DNA from 4 places in the Duganella sp. FT27W genome. Region 3 is predicted to be linked to each of the others. Evidence: predicted binding sites of a transcription regulator. Region 3 holds the regulator's gene; each other region holds the start of a gene.
What was found. The regulator FNR, encoded in region 3, switches genes on or off when oxygen is low (the NO sensors DNR and NnrR bind a similar motif). The targets are predictions, from matches to a motif close to TTGATNNNNATCAA.
Positions count from the first base shown of each region.

Region 1 (4,197 bases), on a different contig from region 3:
GGGAACTTGGCGTCGATCGGCATCCACACCGGTGCGCCGCCCTCCACCTGGCCCGGCAGCTTGAGCGCGAACTCCACCCGCGCACCGCTGCCGGCGATGGTCTCGACGTTCTTGGCGTACTGCTCCGGGGTGAGCACCTGTTCGAGCAGCATTTCCAGCTGCACCTCGCCCCAGGTGCCGCGCGTCTTGACGTTGGTGAGCACGCGTTTGAGATCGCCCACGCCCAGCGCCAGCTGCTGCATCTCGCCCAGGCCCTGGTGCACGCGCTCGAGGCGCTCCGACACCTGCTGGAACGACGCCGACAGGCGTGATTCCAGCGTGGCGTGCAGCTTCTCGTCCACGGTCTTGCGCATCTCTTCCAGGCGCGCGCCGTTATCGGCTTGCAGGTCCTTGATCTTCGCTTCCAGCGTGGCGCGCACCTCGCCCATGCGGGCGGCGTTCGATTCGGTCAGGCGGGCCAGGGTCTGGTTCATGCTGTCGGCGAACAGCTTGAGGTTGCGCGTCTGCTCGTCGCGCGCGACCAGTCCTTGCGTTTCGAGCTGGCGCCGCATGCCGTCGAACTGCTGCACCGTGGCCGCGTGGCTCGACTGCGCCGTGGTTTGCAGCTGCACCCGCACCTCGCGCTCCACGCGTTCGATACGCTCGGCCAGGTTGGACAGGGATGCCAGCGTTGCACCATCGAGACCGGCACTGCCGCGCGGGCGCAGCAAGACCAGCACCAGCAACACGATCGCCGCGAGCACCAGTGCCAGCAACACATAGAAGTGGATGTCGGTCATGGAATCTTAATCGGGCTTGTTACGCATCCAGTCGGCGGTCTGGAAGAAGGAGTTCATCAGCCGCACGCGCAGTTCGGTATCGATGCCCACGTCTTCCATCGCCCACGCCATGCAGCGCAGCCACTGGTCGCGTTCCTGGGTGCCGATGGCGAACGGCATGTGGCGCATGCGCAGGCGCGGATGGCCGTGCGCTTGCTGGTACAGGTCGGGCCCGCCCATCCAGCCGCTGAGGAACATGAACAGGCGGTCGTTGGCATTCTCGAGCGACGGGCCGTGCACGGAGCGCAGCAGCTGGAACTCGGGCTCGAGTTCCATCAGGTCATAAAAACGGTCGACCATCGCGCGCACGCGCGCCTCGCCGCCGATCACTTCATAGAGGGTTTTCGATTCTTCGGTCATAGCCGCCATGATAGCGTACCGCGCTTCCCCTCGTGCGCCCTCACACCAGCGCCAGCTTGTGCAGGCGCCGCGTGGACGTCCAGCCCTCGACATCGGCCAGGCTGCGGATATCGTCGCAGGCCTCGACGATGCGCCGCAGCTGGCTGCGATCAAGGCCGCTATTGAGGGTCAGGCGCACCAGCGAGCGGTTCTTCGGCGTGGCCGGTGCGCAGAACATGGCGCCCACCACGCCGCGCGCTTCGAGCAGCTTGCGCAGCGCCAGCGTTTTCGGTTCCGGGCCCGCTTCCAGGGCGATGATCTGCTCGGTGCCGTCGCTGACGTTGTAGCCGAGCGCACCGAGTTCCTCGCGCAGCGCGCAGGCCTTGATGTGCAGGGCCACGCGCCGCTCGTCGGCTGCCGCGACAAAGTCGATGGCGGCATCGAACCACGCCAGCTCGTGCCGCAGCAGGCAGGAACTGAAGATGGCCGGGCGCGACTCGGACAGGAAGTAGCCCTTGAATTTGCTGGAGCACGTGATGACGCCGGCGCGCCCGGCAAACGCCTTGGCCAGCGACGCCGTGCGGAAATGCACGCGGTCCTGCAAGCCCAGCGCGGCGACCAATCCGGCGCCGCGCGGACCGTGGGTGCCCAGCGAATGCGATTCGTCGACGATCAGCACGCAGCCGGTCGCCCAGGCCAGATCGACCAGTGCCGGCAATGGCGCCACGCTGCCATTGGTGCTGTAGAGCGCATCGACCGCGATTACGCCGCGTCCGTGGCGCGCCACCTGCCGCTGCAGATGCTCGAGGTCGTTGTGGCGGAACGAGACCGGCACGGCGCCGGCCGACTGCACGCCCTCCCACAGCGAGGCGTGGGCCTGCATGTCGAGGTACACCGGCAAGCCGGGCTCGGCCAGCGTCTGGACCAGGCCAACATTGGCGGCCCAGCCCGACTGCGCCAAAATCGCGTCCTCGGCACCCATGAAGCGCGCGAACTTGTGTTCGAGCCGGTGCTGGGCGCTGCCCTCCTGCAGGTACACCGCCGACATCAGCTGTTCGCTTTCGCCCCCCTGCAAGGCGTTGACCTGGGCCCGCACCAGCGCCGGCTCGCCGGCCAGGCACAGGTAATCGTTACCGGCCAAAAATACCGAGCCCGCCTGGACCGGCTGCCAGGCATGCGGGTGCTCGCCGCCGAGCAACTGTTCAATCCGCGTCACGTGATGCGCATCCATGCGCCGGCGCACGTAATCCGGCATCAGGTGTTCGGCAGCAAACAGCGAAGGGTGAAACAAGGCATTTTGGCAAGTGTTAACGTTGGTCATGATATTTTCCTGTTTTGAAATGGTTGTGTTTTTTTATGAAACTATTTCGCACCTTGATGCATAAAAATCCCAAACCAGTTGATCAAAATCAACGACCTATTTGATATGCCAGAGTGCGTTGCAAATCCGGGCGATGATAAGTCTCACAGACAAGTAAATCCTTGCCATGAAGCAACCACTGCAAGAATCCTTCAAGCGTTGGAAGACGAGCGTGCTGCAGTCGCTGCTCCAATACCATGGCCGCGAAGACCATGCCACCGTGCGCATCTTGCTGCTGGCCTGCATCGGCACGGTCGCCATGCCGCTGTACTACGTGATCTGGCAGCACTTTTTCCCGCAGGAATACGAGAGCCTGCCGCTGCGGCTGGTCGGTATCGTGCTGTGCGCGATCGGCCTGTTTGCGCGCCAGTTCAGCCGCCGCATGCTGGACCTGTACCTGCTGGTCACGCTCAGCTACATCTTCCCGTTCTTCTTCACCTTCATGTTCCTGATGAATCATGCGTCCGGCGTGTGGAGCGAGTCCCTGCTGATCGGCCTGATCGTGCTGTTCCATTTCGACACCAGCGTCGCCGTCAAGGCTTACCTGATCGGCACGGCGGCGGCGGTGGCAGCGGTGGCCATGGTGGGCGACACCGCCGTCCTCGGCAGCCGGCTGGTATTGCAGCAGTTGCCGATCCACTGGTTCACGATTGCCGTGCTCGCTGCTGCCAAGATCAGCCGCGAGGTACTGGCGCAGGAAAAACTGGCGGGACTGGGCGCCGGACTGGCGACCGTGGCGCACGAACTGCGCACGCCGCTCACCAGCGTGGACGCCAATGTGCGCGGCCTGCTGCGCATGTGCTCGGAAAGTGCGGGGCCGCTGCCGGCCGACCGCGTGGGCACCGTCGACGCGCTGGCGCGGATCCAGTTCGAGGTGCGCCACATGAACCACATGATCGACCTGTTCCTGCTCAGCGCCACGGCGGTGCGGCGCAGCCTGCGGCCGATCGAGACGGTATCGATGGAAGCGGTGGTGGCGGCGGTGCTCAAGCGCTACCCGTTCGTCAACGCCGGCCAGCAAAAGCTGGTGGCGCTGGAGGTACGCCGCAATTTCAGTTTTGCCGGCCAGTCCGAGCTGTCGGTGGTGATCTTGCTGAACCTGCTGAGGAATGCACTGAAAGCCATCCAGCGCGCCGGCAAGGGCCGGGTGCGGATCGTCGTTGATGGCGGCCATGCGCCGCCGCGCCTGCTGTTCATCGATACCGGCTGCGGCATTCCGGCGCAGCAGATGCCGCTGATCTTCCACCGTTTTTACTCGTTCCCGCCGCACAACGGCGCCGGCATCGGCCTGGCGCTGTGCCAGGAAATCATGGATGCCTGGAGCGCCACCATCGAATGCATCTCGCGCGAGAGCGCCTATGCCATCTTCATCCTCGAATTTCCCCAGCAGCCATCACTGGCAAAATAATCATGTCACTTCCTCTCTACACCCACCCTACCCTGACCGTGCTGGTCGATGACAGCGATTCATTCCTGCGCAGCCTGGCGTTCCAGCTCGACCCCATCCACGCCAGCAAGACCTTCCACGACACCACCACGGCGCTGCACTGGCTGCGCCACGGCGACCACGGACGGCGCGGCACACCGCCGCCCCCACCGCTGCACATGAATTTCGATACCCAGAACCAGCCAGGCGACCAGTTCAACGTGGCGCTCGATATCGATGCGATCTACCGCATC
Region 1 is NZ_WHIV01000002.1:816,552-820,748, forward strand. It holds gene F8197_RS09820 (DNA recombination protein RmuC) at 1-779, opposite strand, end outside; gene F8197_RS09825 (group II truncated hemoglobin) at 786-1,187, opposite strand; gene cqsA (alpha-hydroxyketone-type quorum-sensing autoinducer synthase) at 1,219-2,478, opposite strand; gene F8197_RS09835 (sensor histidine kinase KdpD) at 2,645-3,925, shown strand; gene F8197_RS09840 (response regulator) at 3,928-4,197, shown strand, end outside.
Region 1: a site for FNR is predicted at 2,557-2,570, ahead of cqsA (alpha-hydroxyketone-type quorum-sensing autoinducer synthase). Genes of this name have one in related genera too.

Region 2 (4,197 bases), on a different contig from region 3:
TGGCATCGCCAGCGTGGCTTCGGCAAAAATCTCCGCCACGTGCGCCAGCCATTGCGTGCGCAACGCGTCCGCCCGTGGTGCGATGCCCGCATCGACCATGGCGTGGTCCACTGCGTCATACTTGAATACTTCGCCGCTGTACATCCACAGCGCGTCGGCGGCGGCCTGGGTTTTGGCGTGGCTGATATCGGTGCCGTCGCCCATGCGCACCACCAGGTCGCCGCTGCGGCGCAGGTGGTATGTGACTTCCTTCAGCGATTTTTCGGCGATGGCGGCAATGCGTGGGTCGCTGCTGTGCGTGAGGCCCGCGATCAGGAAGTAGTGCCAAGTGTCGAAATAAAACTGCCGCATCATGGTGTCGGCGTAGTTGCCGTTCGGTTGTTCGAGCAGCAGGCAGTTTTTAAAGTCGTGGGCATCGCGGTGATAGGCCAGGCGGTCTTCGTCGCGGCCCGCGTTTTCCAATTCGGCCGCGTACTCGTACCACAGGCGGGTTTGCCCCAGCAGGTCGAGCGCCACGTTGGACAGCGCCATGTCTTCTTCCAGCGCCGGGCCCTTGCCGCACAGGCGGCACAGTTGCTGGCTCAGGATCAGGGCGTTATCGCCCAGGCGCAGCAGGTAATTTACTTTCGGGTCCATGGCCGCTCCTTACAAATTCTTCACTTCTTCCGGCATCGGGAAGAAGGTGGGATGGCGATAGACCTTGCTGTTGGCCGGCTCGAACAGCGCGCCCTTGTCGGACGGGCTGCTGGCGACGATGTCGGCCGCGCGCACCACCCAGATGCTCACGCCTTCGTTGCGGCGGGTGTACACGTCGCGCGCATTGTTGACCGCCATTTCGGCGTCGGGCGCATGCAGGCTGCCCACGTGCTTGTGCGCCAGGCCGTGCTGGCTGCGGATGAACACTTCCCACAGCGGCCATTCCTTGCTCGGTTGCGGGTTCGTTTGCGTTGTCATGCGACCTCCTTCACTGCTGCGTGCTTGTCGGCGTGCGCCACCAGCGCCTCGCGGAACCAGGCGCCCTCCTCCCAGGCATCGACGCGCGTGCGCAGGCGCTCACGGTTGCACGGGCCATTACCTTTCAAGACATTCTGGAATTCGGTCCAGTCGATGGCGCCGAATTCGTAGTGGCCCGTCTCAGCGTTGAAGCGCAGGTCGGGGTCGGGCACGGTCAGGCCCAGGAACTCGGCCTGCGGCACGGTCTGATCGACCATGCGCTGGCGCAGTTCGTCGTTGGAAAACAGCTTGATGCGCCACTGCGCCGACTGCGCGCTGTTGACCGATTCGGCATCGGACGGGCCGAACATCATCAGCGACGGCCACCACCAGCGATTGAGCGCATCCTGCGCCATGGCCTTTTGCTCGGGCGTGCCGCGCGCCAGCGACAGCATGATGTCGTAGCCCTGGCGCGCATGGAACGACTCTTCCTTGCACACGCGGACCATGGCGCGCGCATACGGTCCGTACGAGCAGCGGCACAGCGGGATCTGGTTGATGATGGCCGAGCCATCGACCAGCCAGCCGATGGCGCCCATGTCGGCCCATGACAAGGTGGGGTAATTGAAGATGCTCGAATACTTGGCCTTGCCGCTGTGCAAGGCAGCCAGCAGTTCGTCGCGGGTAACGCCCAGGGTCTCGGCGGCGCTGTACAAATACAGGCCGTGGCCGGCTTCGTCCTGGATCTTGGCCAGCAGTATCGATTTGCGCTTGAGCGTGGGGGCGCGCGTGACCCAGTTGCCTTCCGGTAACTGACCGACGATTTCCGAATGGGCGTGCTGGGAGATCTGGCGGATCAGGGTTTTGCGGTAGGCGTCGGGCATCCAGTCCTTGGCCTCGATGCGGACGCCGGCGTCGATGCGGGCCTGGAAGGCGCGTTCGTCGTCGGCCATGTCGGCGGTGGTGCGGACCGTGCTCAGGCCGGTCTCTACTTGCTGGGCGTACATATCGTCTCCTCCTCTGTACTGGCTTGAAATCATAATACGATACACAAATCGTTTTCGCTACCGTTTTTTTGAGTCATATCAAAATTCCGCATTTAATACCCTTAAAATGCGTTTCACCCGGTAAACTGCTGTTTTCAGACATTGTTGGCCGATATGCACTGCTCCGACTGGATCACCGACTTCCTTGCCCACGACCCGCCGCGCTCGAAATCGCTGGTGGTGACCATCTTCGGCGACGCCATCGTGCCGCACGGCGGCATGGTGTGGCTGGGCAGCCTGATCGAGTTGCTGGCGCCGTTCGGCGTCAATGACAGGCTGCTGCGCACGGCCGTGTTTCGGCTGGCGCAGGAGGGCTGGCTTGGCGCCCGGCGCGACGGCCGCCGCAGCGCCTATGCGATCACGCCCGACGCCATGGCGCGTTTTTCCCACGCTTACCGCCGCATCTACGCCGAGCCGCACGCGCACTGGGACGGCAGCTGGACCCTGGTCATCAGCGGCGAAGGCGCGCTGACGCCGGCCGAACGCACGGCCGTGCGCAAGGAACTGTTGTGGGAGGGCTACAGCGTGGTCGCGCCCGGCATCCTCGGCCATCCAGCCGCCGAACCGGCCGCGCTGGCGGAGGTGCTGGCGCGCCTGGGCGTGGCCGGCAAGCTGTTCGTGGTGCGCGCGGCCACCGTGCCCGGTGTGGGCGCGCGGTCGCTGGGCGACCTGGTGGCAACCGGCTGGGACGTGCGCGAAGTGGCGGCCGGCTACGAACAATTCCTGGCGCGCTTTGCACCGCTCGCAGAAGGGCTCGACGGCGGCGTGGCCGACCAGCTGACGCCGGAGCAGGCCTTCGTGATCCGCACCCTGCTGATCCACGCCTATCGCCGCGTGCAACTGCACGACCCGCAACTGCCGGCCGAACTGCTGCCCGCGCCCTGGCCCGGCACCCAGGCCTATGCCCTGGCGCGCCAGCTGTACCTGGCCGTGCACACGGCCGCCGAACAGCACATCGACAGCGTGCTGCGCCGCGAAGACCCGGAGGCGCCAGCGGCGGAGACGGCGTTTTATGCGCGGTTCGGGGGCTTGCGTCAGGGGTGAGCGGCTATCAGCGGAAACGCGGAAGGATCACGAATCGAGGCAAGCGACAGGTCGATGTCGAGTGCGGGCCAATACAGATGCTCAGGCGCAGACCGCTCCACCGCGCGCACCAATTCGGCGGGCTGGCCGGCGAACCATGGGAAATCCGCGTAACTGAGCCAAAGTGACTCCGTGCCGAGGTCGAGCCGCAATCCCGACTCGTCAATTTCAACTACCTCAACGCCCAGGCTGGGTGGAAAACCATTTTTGCCAGACATTGCGCATCTCCCCTTGGTGAAGTTCAACAAACTGTTGCGCCGCTCGTAACTGTCGCGCTGACAGGCCTTTGTTTGAGGCTAACTCGACTACAGGCTCCAACCAAAACTTGGCCTCGCCGTCAGGGTGAGACACATGAACATGCATTCTGGTTTCCTCCCGCGAAAAGAAAAAATAGCGAAAGCTACCGTCCCGAAATAATGTAGGCGTCATGGCAATCATACTCCCGTGATCCAACGCGGTGGCGCCGATCATGATGTCCTGAGCGGCGGCAATCAACCACCTTAGCGAGCTTCATCTCGACAGAGCTTGCGCCAGCGCAAACGTACTTGTCGGCATAGTTGAGATACGCCAAAACGCCACCACCCTGTATGATGTCGCCACTGCGCCACAAGCGCTCGACACTGAATTCAACGGGACTATCCACCATGCCTATCAAAATCAGCCAGCAGTTCGACGCCGGCGCCATTGACGTCATTTCCGCCGACAACCCGGCCGCGATCGACCTGAACATCCGCAAGGACTCGCACGCCGACATTACCCAGTGGTTCTACTTCCGCGTGCAAGGCGGTGCATCGACCCCGCTGGCGCTGCGTTTCCTCAACGCCGGCAAGACCGCCTACCCCGATGGCTGGAAAGACTACCAGGCCGTGGCCAGCTACGACCGCGACAACTGGTTCCGCGTGCCGACCTCGTTCGATGGCGAAGTGATGACGATTAACCACACGCCCGAATACGACAGCGTCTATTACGCCTATTTCGAGCCGTACTCGTGGGAACGTCACCTGGCGCTGCTGGACAACGCGCAACTGTCGCCGCTGGTCAAACAGATCGACCTGGGCAGCACCATCGACGGCCGCGACCTGAACATGCTGGTGATCGGCGATCCGGAAGCCGAACAAAAAGTGTGGGTGATCGC
Region 2 is NZ_WHIV01000005.1:1,947-6,143, reverse strand. It holds gene paaC (1,2-phenylacetyl-CoA epoxidase subunit PaaC) at 1-636, opposite strand, end outside; gene paaB (1,2-phenylacetyl-CoA epoxidase subunit PaaB) at 646-954, opposite strand; gene paaA (1,2-phenylacetyl-CoA epoxidase subunit PaaA) at 951-1,940, opposite strand; gene paaX (phenylacetic acid degradation operon negative regulatory protein PaaX) at 2,094-3,023, shown strand; gene F8197_RS22020 (DUF2442 domain-containing protein) at 3,014-3,280, opposite strand; gene F8197_RS29485 (DUF4160 domain-containing protein) at 3,240-3,425, opposite strand; gene F8197_RS22010 (M14-type cytosolic carboxypeptidase) at 3,707-4,197, shown strand, end outside.
Region 2: a site for FNR is predicted at 2,009-2,022, ahead of paaX (phenylacetic acid degradation operon negative regulatory protein PaaX). Genes of this name have one in related genera too.

Region 3 (4,197 bases):
GTCCGGCTCGACGTCCGATCCGATCAAGGCGGTGTTCGGCAAAGCAAAATTCGGCGCCTGCATGGCCTGCCACGGCGCCGACGCCAAGGGCAACCAGGCACTCGGTGCACCGAACCTGACCGACAAGGTCTGGCTGTTCGGCGGCAGCGCCGACACCATCATGGAAACCATCCGCAACGGCCGCGCTGCCACCATGCCGGCGTTTGGCGACTTCCTCGGCGACGCCAAGGTGCACGTGCTGGCTGCCTACATCTGGAGCTTGTCCAATGATGTGACGCAGCCGGCGCCAGCGCCAGCAGCCAAGCCGGAACCGGAACCGGAACCGGGACCAGCAAAATGAGTGCGCCCGAGACACAAGTCATCAAGATGTATGCGGCGCGCGAGGAAATCTACCCGCGCGAAACCTCGGGCCGCTACGCCCGCCTGCGCTGGCTGTTCGTGTGGCTGACGCAGCTGGCGTTTTACGGCACCCCGTGGCTGCTCTGGAACGACCGCCAGGCCTTGCTGTTCGACCTGACCACGCGCAAGTTCTACATTTTCGGCATGGTCTTGTGGCCTCAGGATTTCATTTACCTGGCGGTGCTCCTGATCATCAGCGCGTATTTGCTGTTCCTGGCCACCGCCGTGGCCGGGCGCGTGTGGTGCGGCTTCACCTGCCCGCAAACTGTTTATACCGAAATCTTCCTGTGGATAGAACGCCGCATCGAAGGCAAGCGCAGCGCGCGCATGCTGCTCGACCGCCAGCCCTGGTCCGCCGGCAAGCTCGGAAAAAAAACCGCCAAGCACCTGGCCTGGGGCGCAGTGGCGCTGTGGACCGGCTTTACCTTTGTTGGCTACTTCACGCCGATCCGCGAGCTGATGGTCGAGGTGCAGACCTTCGACTTCGGTCCCTGGGAATGGTTCTGGGTGCTGTTCTACGCCTTTGCCACCTATGGCAATGCCGGCTGGATGCGCGAGCAGGTGTGCAAGTACATGTGCCCGTACGCCCGCTTCCAGAGCTCGATGTTCGACCGCGACACCCTGATCATCACCTACGATGCCAGGCGCGGCGAACCGCGTGGTCCACTGGTGCCACGCCGCAAGCAGGCAGCCAGTACCGGCGGCGCCTGCATCGACTGCTCGATGTGCGTGCAGGTGTGCCCCACCGGCATCGACATCCGCAACGGCCTGCAATACGAGTGCATCGGCTGCGCCGCGTGCGTCGATGCCTGCAACGGCGTGATGGACAAGATCGATGCGCCGCGCGGCCTGATCCGCTACGCCACCGAACGCGCGCTCGACGAACACCTGACACCCACCGAAATCCGCCGCCGCACCTGGCGTCCCCGGGTGCGCATCTACACCGCCGTGCTGTGCCTGATCGTGGCCGGCGCCGGCGCCGCCCTGTACCTGCGCGTGCCACTGAAAATGGACGTGATCCGCGACCGTGGCGCCATGGGCCGCGAAGTGGAAGACGGCATGATCGAAAACGTCTATCGGCTGCAGATCATGAACACCACCGAGCGCGCCCACACGTACAGGATCACCGTCGCCGGCATCGACACGCTGGCCCTGGTCACGCCCGCTACCGTGCGGCTGGACGCGACCGAAACGCGCGGCGTACCGATCCGCCTGCGCACCGCGCACGGCGCCGCACACAAGGGCTCGAACAAGATCGAAGTGGCGCTGACATCGGTGGACGATCCGGCGCTGCATGTGAAAGAAACTGCGGTCTTCATTGTGCCGCGCTAGGAGATCACCATGCACCATTTACACAGCACGGTCACGCCGTGGTACAAGCAGCGCTGGCCGTGGTTCCTGATGCTGGGCCCGGCCATCGTGGTGGCCGGCAGCGTGTTTACCGCCTGGCTGGCGTTTTCAACGCCCGACCCGGTGGTGGTCGGCGATTACTACAAGCAGGGCAAGGCCATCAACCAGGACCTGAGCCGCGACCGCGTGGCCAGCGCCATGGGCCTGTCGATGACGATCGGGTACGACGCCAATCGCGGCGCGCTGACGGGCCAGGTGCAGCGCGCCAGCGGCGACGGCATCACCGAGCGCCTGCGGCTGCGTCTCGCGCACGCGACCTTGCCCGACAAGGATATCGAAGCGACCGTGCTACCCGATGCGGCGGGCCGCTTCGAACTGCCACTGGCCATGCTCGAACGCAGCCGCTGGGTGGTGCTGGTGGAAGGCGAAAAACGCGACTGGCGCCTGGCCGGCGCGTGGACGTGGCCGAAGGAGCGCGGGGTAACCTTGGTGGCGGATGTGGCGCCTGTGCAGCAGCAGGCGCCGGCGCAATAGCCGCACAATAGGCGCCGGGGCACAGGCATGCCTCTGGCGCGCTATCAGTTCAACCGCAAGTCTGGGTACCGGCCGTAATCGCCTTGAGCGTTTGCGGCTGCAGCAGTTCGATTTCGCGGTTGCTTACCCGGACCAGTCCTTCTTTCTTGAACTTCGACAGCAGGCGGCTGATGCTTTCGATGGTCAGGCCCAGGTAGTTGCCGATCTCCTCGCGCGACATGCGCAGCTGGAACGCGTTGGGCGAGTAGCCGCGTGCTTCGTAGCGCGACGACAGGTTGACCAGGAAGGCGGCGAAGCGCTGGGTGGCCTGCATATTGCCGAGCAAGAGCATCACGCTTTGCTCGCGCGTGATTTCCTGGCTCATCATGCGGTGGAAGTGGCGCAGCAGGGTCGGCATTTCGGCCAGCAGTTGCTGCAGGGTGGCGAACGGAATTTCGCACACTTCGCTGTCTTCCAGCGCCACCGCCGTGCAATGGTGCAGGTCGGTGCTGATGGCGTCCATACCGAGCAGTTCGCCGGCCATCTGGAAGCCGGTGATCTGCTCCGCGCCTTCGCGGTTGACCTGGTAAGTTTTGAAGTGGCCGAGGCGGATAGCGTACAGGTTCTGGAACGAATCGCCAATGCGGAACAAGGTATTGCCGCGCGCGACCTTGCGGCGGCGGCCGATGATCTGGTCGAGCCGGTCCATGTCTTCGTTACCCAGTCCCATGGGCAAACACAGCTGGTGCATGCTGCACGTGGCGCAGCTGGCTTTGAGGATGTCGATTGTGGCGCCGGGCAGCACCAGCGATGGCAGGTCTTTGATCATGTCCGCTAGTGTAGACCATGATGCGCCAGGATGGTGCGATGCCGCACTGCCACCATCGGGTATTCCGACGTGCATTTCACTTGCATTGTGCAAGCAAATGGCCGGTGAAAATTCCGCCCGTCGCCACTTTCCCGCTGGCGAAGGATGCGCTAGACTGGCCCTCGTTATTGCCGATTTCTCAACTAGAGCAGGAGAGATAAAGACCATGAATCTACGCCGCTGCGCCGTGCTGTACCTCGAACCCCGCGAAGAACTGGACATCGACTGGACCGCCTTGTTTGCCGGCACCAGCACCCTGGCGGCCAGCACCCGCTGGCTGGCGCTGGCGCCGCACCTGGACCGCGAGATCGAAGTCGATGCGGCCGACCTGGCGGCACTGGCCGCAGTTGGTTCATCGGTATGGACCGCGCGCGCTGAGGTCGTCGAACGCCATGGCGCGGCAGTCGTGGACCGGCTGCTTGCGCACGGCCTGCTGCTGGCCGAGGACCAGGGCCAGCAGCAAGAGCAGGCCAATGCGCAGGACGCCCTGCGCGAACGCGACGACACCTTGCGCACGCTGCACTGGCGGCCGCTGGCGGCGCTGGCGCACACGTTCTCGCGCTGGCACGACGTACGCAGCGACACCGGCATGGAGGCGCCCAGTTTCGAGGAACTGCTCGAACGCCACGGCAATCCGCCACCGCCGGTGCAGCAGGTGGCCAGCATCGGCGCGGCGGTGCCGCTGCCAGCGCCCGCCGGTTTCCTCGACGAGGTACTGCTGCGCCGTTACACGGGCCGCAACTACGACACCAGCGCCAGCCTGCCGCTGGCGGTGGCGGCGCGCCTGCTGCAACGCACGTTCGGCGCCCAGGAACTGCGCCACATCGGCCCGCATGCCAACGTCCTGAAAAAGACCAGCCCGTCGGGCGGCGGCCTGCATCCGGTCGAAGCGTTCGTGCTGGTGCAACGGGTGGACGGCCTGGCGCCGGGCTTGTACCACTACCATCCGCTCGACAACACGCTGGTGCCGCTGCGCGCGACCACGCAGGACGAAGCGGCGGCGCTGGCGCTGCAAATGGTGGCAGACCAGTACTGGCTGGCCGGCGCGGCGATACAGGTGGTGATGG
Region 3 is NZ_WHIV01000004.1:828,288-832,484, reverse strand. It holds gene ccoP (cytochrome-c oxidase, cbb3-type subunit III) at 1-340, shown strand, start outside; gene ccoG (cytochrome c oxidase accessory protein CcoG) at 337-1,731, shown strand; gene F8197_RS20740 (FixH family protein) at 1,741-2,283, shown strand; gene fnr (fumarate/nitrate reduction transcriptional regulator Fnr) at 2,333-3,091, opposite strand; gene F8197_RS20730 (putative peptide maturation dehydrogenase) at 3,297-4,197, shown strand, end outside.

Region 4 (4,197 bases), on a different contig from region 3:
GTGCCGGTGCTGCGACCGGGGCGGCAACAGGCGTGCTGTCGGCCTTGCCGGCGATGGCGTCATTGAGCAGGCTTTCGAGGTCTTGCGGCAAGGCCGGCAGGCTGCCCGGCTCGGCGCCGTTATTCAGTTCGGCCAGCTGGTCGGCCACGAAACCGGACGCTTGCAGCGCCGCTTCGATCGCCAGCGGCGTGACAGGCGCAGCGCCGGTGCGCAGAGCGTCGAACAGGTTTTCGGTCAGGTGGCAAGCCGTCACCATCGCCGGCAGGCCCATGAAACCGGCGCCACCTTTAATGGTGTGGAAGGAACGGAACACCGCGTTAAGGGTTTCCTTGTTGTCAGGATCGCGTTCGAGCGCCAGCAGGTGCTCTTCCACGTTGACCGCAAGATCCATCGCCTCAACGACGAAATCCTTGAGCATATCGTCCATTAGAACCCCAGATCGGCAAGCAGATCGTCCACGCTGTCCTGGCTCAGCGCCACGGTCGGCGTCGATGGACCAGTCATCAAGGTCACTTCTTTCTGGGCGATTTTCTCGCGCACGTCAGGTGGTGCGTTATCGCGCAGCAGTTGCGCCAGTTCCGCCTCGACGGTCTTGGTGATGATCACCACTTTCTTGATCAGCTGGCCGGTGATGTCCTGGAAGTCCTGCGCCATCATGATTTCGAGAAGGCGGGCCTTCTCGGTTTCGGTAGCGGCCGAGACGGCGGCGGCGAACGCTTGCGAATCGCCGGCCAGTTGCTTGAACTGGTCCAGGCTCAGCTTGCCCGCGAACAGGTCGGCCCAGCGGTTTTCCATGTCTTTCGACTGCTTCGACAGCGTGTCCTGGTCGGGCATGGCTTCGTCGAGGGTGTTGAGCACCTTATTGGCGGCCTGCTCGGTCAGCGTAGCGACGTATTCGAGGCGGTCCTGGGCGTCGTTGATCTGCGACGACGCTTCGGTCAGCGCCTTGTCGTAGCCCAGTTCGCGCAGCGAGTCGTGCAACAGGCGCACGATGCCGCCCAGGCGTTCGAACATGGGCTTGTCGGTTTCATCGCCCTCGCCGCCTTCGGCAGCCGGTGCGGCTGCGACGGGTGCGGCGGCCACAGGGGCCGGCGCCGGCGCGCTCATGGCGACACCGGAAGACACCTGGTCGAACAGGCTTTCCAGGTCGTCTTCGGCTGCTGCGGGAGCCGGGGCTGGCGCTGGAGCAGGCGCGGCTTTCTTGCTTTGGGCGGACACTTCTTCAAATAAGGCGTCGAAATCGTCAGCGGCGTTGGTCATAATCCGTGCTTCTCCATAATTTGTAAAATTGCTGCCCCACGATGATGATGCACGGCAATAAAACACTATCGCGAGTGTAGCAGGGCCGCGCCGGATGTGCCAAACCCGCCACGGCGATTACCGGGACGACGTCACATTCCGTTGTATTTGGAGATACTATCACCGGATGTCAGCTCAACGGGCAGCTTGTGACACAAAATTAATGCTTGAGTGCAAAAAAAGAAGCCTCAGCCAACACCTTTAAACATTCGATGCGCCAAGTAAGATCGTTATGTTTGAGAATCATCAACTCTTTCCATACTAGCAATAATGTAAATCGCGTCTACAATGAAACTCATGCTGTCTCTTTCCGGGAGCTTGCCATGTACCGAAAAATCCTGATCACCACCGACGGATCTTCCGTCTCCAGCAAGACCGCCTGCGCCGGCGTCACGTTTGCCGAGCAACTGGGCGCCGAAGTGCTGGTCCTGTTTGTCGCCCCCGCCTACCAGTATCCGATTTACGTGGAAATCATTCCGCCCAGCTATCCGAGCGAGGAAGAATACCGTGCCGCCCTGCTGCGCGCTGGCGAGGAGCATGTGCGCGACGTGGTGCAAGCGTGTGCGCGACGCAACATTACATGTACCGCGCTGACCACATTTGCCGAAAGCGCCGCGACGGAAATCGTCGCCGCCGGCGTCAAGCATGGGTGCGACCTGATCTTCATCGGTTCGCACGGACGCAGCGGCTGGGGTCAGTTGCTGCTGGGCAGTGTAACCAACAAGGTGTTGTCACAATCACGCATTCCGGTACTGGTACACCGCCTGATCGCCGAGCCCGAGTACAAAAAATAGGCCACCGTGTAATTTTTTGTAGTAGCATCACAAGATTACTTCAATCGCAATACTTTTTACTTTCCAACACTTCGCGCGTGAGCGGCCCACGATGATCCGAATAGTTATTGCCGACGACCACACGATCATGCGCGAAGGACTAAAGCGCATTCTCGACGGCGCGCCCGACATCGACATCGTCGGCGAAGCGATCGACGGCTTCGAGGTGCTGAGCCACGTGCGCCAGGGCGGCTTCGACCTGCTCATGCTCGATTTGTCGATGCCGGGGCGCAGCGGGGTCGATCTGATCCGCCAGATCAAGGCCGAAGCGCCCAAGCTGGCCATCCTGATTCTCACCATGCACGAGGAAGAGCAATACGCGGTGCGGGCCATCCGCGCCGGGGCCCAGGGCTATCTGACCAAGGAAAGCGCCGGCACCCAGCTGGTCGGCGCGATCCGCAAGGTCGCTTCCGGCCGGCCCTATATCAGCACCGAGGTGGCCGAGCAACTGGCGCTCAACATCATGATGCCCAACGAGAGCCTGTTGCATAAACAGCTGTCCGACCGCGAATTCGAAGTGTTTTCCTTGCTGGTGGCAGGCAAGTCGATCACCGAGATCGCCAACGGCTTGCACTTGAGCGTCAAAACCGTCAGCACCCATAAAACCCGCATCATGCAAAAGATGGGGATGACATCGCTATCCGAAATGGTTCAATATGCCGTTGCGCATCGCCTGCTGTCGCCGTTCAAAACCTGATCACTCCCCCTTCCGGTAGGATTTCTCCTACAAACCTGCGCACGCTCCTACGCTCATATTCAGCCATTGCTGATATCCAGCCCCGGCCCCTGTTGGCATACTGAAATCACTGTTTCATGCTGCACGGCTACAAGAGTGCCGTGCGAGCCGCTCACCGCTGCTTCAGCCACACCGGGCGGCCTTCCTTCCACTGTTTCGAATGTGCACACAGGAGCTCACCATGCTGTCAACGCAAGCGTCTGAAATTCGCCCGGTCACGACGACCCTGCAATCGTCGTCGATGGAAGCCGGCCGCCAGCGTCAGGGGCGCCTTTGGTCCAACCTCAAGGAAGTGTGCGATTTGCTGCACATTCCGTCGGCGGTGTCGGTCACGACCGAGGAATTGTTGTTCCAGCACGTGCAGTTCAAAACCGGCCAGCGCATCCACACCATCGGCCAGCCGTTCGACACCTTGTACATCGTCAACTCCGGCTTCCTGAAAACCGTGCTGATCGACGAATTCGGCAACGAGCAGGTGCTGAGCTTCCCGATGAAGGGCGACATGCTTGGCGTCGATGGCATCCACACCCGCCATTACTCGTCGGAGGCGGTGGCGCTGTCCGATTGCGACCTGATCCTGCTGCCGTTCAAAAAGCTGACCGCGCTCGGCCGCGTGCACCTGGAACTGGAAAACATGATGTACGGCGTCATGAGCCGCGAGCTGGTGCGCGAACAGGCCATGATCGGCATGCTGGGCGCCCTGTCCGCCGAGGCGCGCGTGGCGCGCTTCCTGGTCACGCTGGCCGACCGCTTCGCCCATATGGGTTATTCGGCCAAGCTGTTCAACCTGCGCATGACGCGCCACGAGATCGGCAGCTACCTGGGCCTTACGCTGGAAACCGTGAGCCGCACGCTGTCGGCCTTCAACGAAATCGGCCTGATCAGCGTGGACCAGCGCACCATCGGCATCAAGGATGCCGAAGCGCTGAAAACCCTGCGCCGCCTGCCCCCCTCGCGCACCCGCGCCAAGCAGCTGGCGGCGGCCAAGAGCAAAAACGAAGCAGCCACCCCGGCGCAATTGCTGGCCGCAATGTGAACATGTAGCACGTACCGCGCTCTAACCCAGCCTTGCGCCCGGCCTCCAAGCCGGGCTTTTTTTTTGTTGTCTTGGTTTTTTTATCATTTGGCCGAGTTTGCACAAAATAGCGCTTGCATTCCGTCCCGCCTTCTACAATAATGAATGCAAATACGAATCATTCTTATTTAAAGGAGAAATGACGATGCCTACCGCCCTGCCCATGACCCAACCCGTAATGAATGTCCGTCCTGCTCCCGCCGTCGTTTCGGTGGTCTCGGCCGTATCGCCAATCAAGCGTATCAGCAGCGCCG
Region 4 is NZ_WHIV01000002.1:610,272-614,468, forward strand. It holds gene F8197_RS08865 (chemotaxis protein CheA) at 1-427, opposite strand, end outside; gene F8197_RS08870 (protein phosphatase CheZ) at 427-1,260, opposite strand; gene F8197_RS08875 (universal stress protein) at 1,623-2,093, shown strand; gene F8197_RS08880 (response regulator transcription factor) at 2,185-2,829, shown strand; gene F8197_RS08885 (Crp/Fnr family transcriptional regulator) at 3,110-3,904, shown strand; gene hemP (hemin uptake protein HemP) at 4,122-4,197, shown strand, end outside.
Region 4: a site for FNR is predicted at 1,536-1,549, ahead of F8197_RS08875 (universal stress protein). Genes of this name have one in related genera too.